DNA from 2 places in the Shewanella sp. SR1 genome. Region 1 is predicted to be linked to the other one. Evidence: riboswitches for the same ligand, from Rfam matches in the RefSeq annotation. Region 1 holds a riboswitch; the other holds the start of a gene.
The links. Region 1 has a riboswitch for cobalamin ahead of KV201_RS10775 (ABC transporter ATP-binding protein). Riboswitches for the same ligand answer to the same signal wherever they lie in the genome.
Positions count from the first base shown of each region.

Region 2: linked by a shared signal. The riboswitch ahead of KV201_RS00220 (TonB-dependent receptor) and the one ahead of KV201_RS10775 (ABC transporter ATP-binding protein) in region 1 are both predicted to bind cobalamin.

Region 1 covers NZ_JAJAEF010000009.1:120,342-123,498, reverse strand. The annotation lists gene metH (methionine synthase) at 1-216, opposite strand, end outside; gene KV201_RS10780 (histidine phosphatase family protein) at 645-1,376, shown strand; cobalamin riboswitch at 1,580-1,745, shown strand; gene KV201_RS10775 (ABC transporter ATP-binding protein) at 1,845-2,738, shown strand; gene KV201_RS10770 (iron ABC transporter permease) at 2,707-3,157, shown strand, end outside.
Region 2 covers NZ_JAJAEF010000001.1:46,055-49,211, reverse strand. The annotation lists gene KV201_RS00230 (hypothetical protein) at 1-224, shown strand, start outside; gene KV201_RS00225 (hypothetical protein) at 440-1,108, shown strand; cobalamin riboswitch at 1,245-1,479, shown strand; gene KV201_RS00220 (TonB-dependent receptor) at 1,588-3,157, shown strand, end outside.

The DNA.
Region 1 (3,157 bases):
TTTGATGATGTGGGGTTGCGACAACACCAATAAATCGTTGTTGCCTTTGACGTCAGTGTGCCAATCTTTAAAGCGTTCGCCGCGATAATCCTCTTCTTCGAGCTTGTGGTCTTGGATCATTGTGCCCATGGCACCGTCTAAGATTAGAATGCGCTCAGCAAGCTGTTTACGAATGTCTGCCAATATCTGGCCGGCTTTGGTAGAGGGTATCGTCATAAATAATTACCTTAAATACAGCTAAGTTAAGTCCAAGCATCGACCCTTGTTATGCTAAGTGCAGGGTAAAGCGTGTTGTGCAGTCCAGATATCGGCTCTCGTTATCGACCCTAGTTAGGCTAAGTGCACTTTATTCTGGTCGGTCGACATGTTGACTACTCGTTTTAGTTATTTATCGTTAGAGTTTAGTTTTGGACATTTAAACGTATAGACGTCCATAATACGCGACTTATGATTGTCAGGGCAAGGTCAAAATTGACTGACGACAATTGAGTCCTATCACCACTTTTCACCCAGTTTAACGGCTCTTTTTTTAGGGCTAGTTGTAGAGCTAGTTGCAGGGCTAGGGCGTAATTGAGTATATAGGACGACGGGTCTAATGTGGGCTTTCAACAAAATGTGCCACGAGTGATAGACATAGGAATACGATGAAACAAGTTCGATTGTTATTGTTACGCCACGGCGAGTGTGAAGGCGGCGCCATTTTACGCGGCCGTGTGGATGTGCCTTTAAGCGAAAAGGGCTGGCAGCAAATGTCGGCAGCGGTTGAGGCGCAGGCCAGCGTGTGCAGTGCGATTTATAGTTCGACTTCACGCCGCTGCGGCGAATTTGCCCAAGCCTTTGCCGCCGAGCTGCATTCGACGGCGGCGTTGGTATCAGAGTCAAGGCCATTGCAGGCGCAGTTTTTCTCGGGTTTACAAGAAATCGACTTTGGCGATTGGGACGGTTGTCGACTCGATGAGCTGTATCAGCAAGAGGGCGAACGCTTAGCGGCCTATTGGCAAAACCCTTGGCAAACACCGCCGCCCAATGGTGAGACTATGGCAAGCTTCGAGTCGCGGGTGAATGTCGCCATTGACCAGATACTCGCCGCCGAGTTTGAACGATTGACAGTTGACTCACAAAACGCCGAGCTGGCTGTGGGCGCTAGCGTGGGTGTGAGCTTGAGTGCGGGCGAACTGGCTGCCAAAGTATGGGTGGTGACTCACGGCGGAGTGATCCGTCACTTAATGGCGCGCGCCCTTGGGGTTGAACGGGCGGTGGGCTTTTACAGTCAACTCGATTTACCCGTGGCGGCCGTGGTGAGCATTAATGTGCTGCAGGATGAGCACGGCGTTTGTTACTGGCGTTTAGATTGGCCGAGCGGACGCTGCGAGTGATCCGCGTTGCCCTAAGGTGAAGATTTTTCTTGTCTTAGCAGCGTGATTGTCGATTGCCAATTAAGGTAAATATAGGATAATGCTTTTTCCTGACGTCCCCGATGCACACGGCCTTGCAAGGCTGGTGGCAGTGTACCGGATGACGTCACAGAAATAGGTGTTGGGAGTTTTGAGCGGTGCAAGGGTGTTCTGTGGCAGTTATGGCCGAGGCACGCTGCAAAGGCTTGAAATCAATCTCAACATAATAGGGAATCGGGGAGCTGCTCGTCAGTCAGCCCGAACTGTGCCCGCAACTGTGAGTGACTTTTTATATTGTTTTCAATAGAAAAGTGACGAGTCAGGAGACCTGCCTATTTCTGTTATCGCTGCGTGCAGCCTTAGTTCTCGAGCGGGTGACTCGAGGGAGCCGATGACAATGTGCACAACCTTTTTTTATTCAGGTTTGGACTCGCTAGGAGCACCACTTTGGTGAAACTCTCTGCCATCCAAACGAGCCATGCTTTGAATGACAGCGACACTCGCCCATCAGCGAGCCAGACGGCCGCGCTCGATGTCAGCCAGTTAAGCTGGTGTATCGATGGCAAAACCATTCTTTCCAATATTAACTTTGCGTTGCCAACGGGGCAGATGTTGGGTTTGATTGGGCCTAACGGTGCGGGTAAGTCTAGCTTGCTACGCTGTTTGTATCGGTTTGTTCGCCCGACTCAGGGCAAAATTACCCTGTTTGATCAAGATATTGAGCGTTTATCGCCCAAGGCGTTTGCCTGCCGTGTCGCTGTAGTGCAGCAAGACACGCCACATTATTTTGACCTAACCACAGAGCAATTGGTCAGCATGGGCTTAACGCCGCATAAGGGCATGTTCGATACCAATTCGAGCTGTGACGGCGAGCGCATTGCAAAGGCTCTAGAGAAAGTCGGCCTGAGCCATAAGATGCACCAACAGTACGAGCACTTATCCGGCGGTGAAAAGCAGCGTGCCTTGATCGCCCGCGCCATAGTGCAGCAGCCGCAACTGTTGATCCTCGACGAGCCAACCAACCACCTCGATGTGCGTTATCAAATTCAAATCCTCGAATTAGTGCGTAGCCTTGGCATCAGCGTGATTGCCTCCATTCACGATCTCAATTTAGCCAGCGCCCTGTGCGACAGTTTGTTGTTGATCCATAACGGTGAAGTTAGCGCTATGGGCACGCCAACCGAGGTATTAACCGAAGCGCGAATTGGCGATGTGTTCGGCGTTTGCGCTCAGGTGTCGACCCATCCACAACATAAAAAGCCCTTAATCAGCTACTTTTATGGCTACCATGATTCGACGCACAACATGGCTGATGCTTTGGCTGAGCGAGGCAAGGGCGGATGATTCAGGGAGTAAACAGCATTTCATCTCACATTTGGGGCGTATCGTGACACCTTTGACGAGACAACAACTGATGCTGGTCGCATTAGGCATAATCACTTTGATAACCCCCATTGCCGCCACGAGTTTTGGCGCGGCGAACATCAGTTTTATGGATGTTATCCAAGTGTTTATCAATAAAATGGCCAACCTCACTCAAGCCAATGGCATGACGGAGCGCATCGTGATGGAGCTCAGACTGCCGCGTATTTTACTGGCCTTTGTGGCGGGTGCGGGCTTGTCTTTGGCGGGCAGCGTGCTGCAAACCGTGACCCGCAATCCACTGGCCGACCCTTATTTGTTTGGCATTAGCTCAGGCGCGTCCTTTGGCGCTGTGGTGATGTTGACGTTATTCACGGGCTCTGGATTTTTTGAGAATGCGG
Region 2 (3,157 bases), on a different contig from region 1:
CGGGTGAGGGTTATGTCGGGATCAGTGAAAAGGGGGAATGGGTCTCTTGGTCGATGAATAACGAGATGTTCGCCAAATCTCCGCTGCAGCCTGCCGATTCGTTGGTGATTAAGCCGCTGGATTTTACCCCTGCTACCCAATGCGAAACGCCAGAGCAACGGCAGGCGATTCTAAGTCAGGAAAGGCCAAAACCAGAAGTAAAAATGTGGTTATTTAGCGAATAGCATTAACCTCTTTTACCATCACGGCGCAGATAAACGGAGTATTTCTCTGTTATTCAAGCCGTGACAGTGATTATTTCTTTCAAAGTGGCAGTTAATCTAAGCTTTTGACTGTTTTCAATCTGGGTTATTCGCTAGAATGCTGGGTGTTTTCTGTTCAATTTCATGATGTCGTATTAATTAGTATTAGTTATAAGTGCGATACAAGGATGATAAGTATGAAATTAGCATTGTGTTCACCTATTGGATTATTTCAAGGTGCCAGTGTGTTGTTACTCTGCAGCTTAATTGGCTCAGAGCCTGTTCAAGCCACATTAGATATGCCCCGGAGCGAAAGCGGCGCTGCTCATACCCATGTATTGCCCGTATTTGGTCAGCAATTAGGGTTCAATCTGCCTGCGGGCTGGAAACAGGCTTATCATGAGGAGCAAGCAGGCATGTTTATGGCAGAGTTTGTGCCAGAGCAGGAAGCATTAACCCAGTGGAGTGCGCTATTTTGCGTGCAGGGTTTTAAGGATATGGCCGAGAGTATTAGCCCTGAGCGCTTCTTAGATGCGATGGCCGAGACCTATAAATCGACCTGTGACGGCGAAGTGGTGTACCAGAAGCTCGGTGACAACGAAGTCGATGGGCACGCTGGATTTCATGCGATTCTAGGCTGTACAGCCATGCCCAATATGCACGGTGTGACGGCACTGAATTCCAAAGCCTATGCTTCAACTCCTCAAGGGGAAATTGGCTACTATACGGTTGTTAGTGGCAATAAAGATTTGTATCTGTTGCATAAGTCGATGCGAGGTGCCGTTTTTTCTGCCGATAAACCGCCGCTGCAGGCGGATAATAGCCAAGATTTTATTTCCACTTTAGTCCCATTCTCCTTGAAGTAGGCTGTAGACGCTCGCTTGAGTTTGATGGACTTTTATCCGTATAGACGTCTATAATGCGCGCGCTCAGGCTCTATAATGTGCTGAGCCTTAAGGGAGTATCGCTGTTTTATTGATGGCTGTACCCTATGAATCAAATTTTTAGTCAACCTTCTGAGGTGCTTGCGTGCAAAAGCCGCGAGATAATCGGGAAGCCAGTGGAATTCTGGCACTGCCCCCGCAACGGTAAAAGGTGAGAGAAGACCGCGTTTGATTGGTGAGTTCAAGACCGAACCCGATAGTCAGAATGTCAAAGGTCAGTCTCGCGTTAATCCAATTTTTAAGGGATTAACATAGCCTAAGTCCGGAGACCGGCCCTAAAGGTGTTTTTGAGATTTCGGTGGGCAGATCTCAAAATGCGATAGTCACTGTCAGTATCTTTTACTGAATGAACAGTATCGTGGCGCTAATGCCCCGTTTTCCTTGCAGGAGTTAAAGGTAAAATGGGAACAAATCCAACAAAAATCGCGCTACTTATCGGTAGCCTTTGCAGTTTTTCCGTTATCGCGCCCGCTATGGCGGCAGGCGATACCAGCACAGCTAAAGTCGACGAGCATCTTGTCGTGATCGGCCGCTCTGACAATACCCCGTTAAATATTGCCGCGAATGTGAATGTGATTGACGCTGCGGCGATTGAAATGAGCGGTGCCACTAGCGTGACTGACGTTTTACGCGGTCAAAGCGGTATTCAAATTTCGGATAATAACATCGGTACTAGTTTTGCGATGCGTGGCTTTAGCGCCAGCACTGCCGTTAATAACACGCTGATTTTACTTGATGGTCGTCGCCTCAATAATATCGATATCGCCGCCCCTAGCCTTAATGCCATACCGCTTAACCAAGTCGAGCGCATCGAAATTTTATCGGGTAGTGCGGGTGTGCTCTATGGCGATCAAGCGGTAGGCGGCGTGATCAATATTGTCACTAAATCTCCTGAAAATACTGGTGGTAGCGTGCAGTTATCCGGCGGCAGCTTTGATACCTATGAAGGTCGCGGTGATGTGTCTGGCGCGATCAACAAGGATTGGCGTTACTTTTTCACTGGTAGCTATAACCAAGGTGACAACTACCGCAAGCATAATGCCAATGAAACAGGGTCGATTTTAGGTCGCATTCAATATAAAACGGCCACAGACTCCTTCTTTGTTGAAACTAGCTACTACGACAACGATCGTGAAAATCCGGGCTCGCTGACTGAAAAGCAATTTAAAGATAACCCACGTTACTCTGGTAACGATAAGCAATATTCCCATGAAATGACTACGGCGGCGCGCACGGGTTACCAGCATCAGCTCAATCAAAACTGGGCGCTGGCGGCGGATTTAGATTACAGCGATACCTTAGTGTCATCATTGAACTGGGGACAGAGTCGTAACACACGCTCACTGTTGATGTTTAGTCCTAAAGCGTTAGCGAGCTACAGTACGCGTCAAGGTGAGCTAAACCTAGTCACAGGTTTAGACATCAGCCGTGGTAAGGCTGATTTTGACACTATGGCGCGTAGTAATGTACAGCAAATGCAAAGCGCCTATCTACAAGCCACAGTGCCTTTAAGCCATACCTTAAGCTACGTTGTGGGTGGTCGTTATGCGCGGGTGACCGACGAGTTAGTCGATGGTAATGTCTATCCTAATGGCATGGATTTAGACGAAAATGCCCACGCATTTGAACTGGGTTTAAATTACCGTCCAACTGCTGAGTACAGACTTTATGTTCGCGCTGATGATAACTTCCGTTTTGCGAAAGTGGATGAGCAAGCTTATACATCGCCTGGTGTACTTGGCTTAAAGCCGCAAACGGGTCGCTCCTATGAAGCGGGTTGGGATTGGACTCTTGCTAGCCAAACTCTACGAGTGAGCCTATACCGTCTCGATTTAGAAGATGAAATTGTGTATGACTCAAGCGCCACTAAGCCTATTGGTGGTAATTTCGATGGCGCAAATGTCAATGCTGACGCTTCTCGTCGTTATGGCGCGAGTGCCGATTGGGATTGGCAGGTGACTAAAGCAGTAC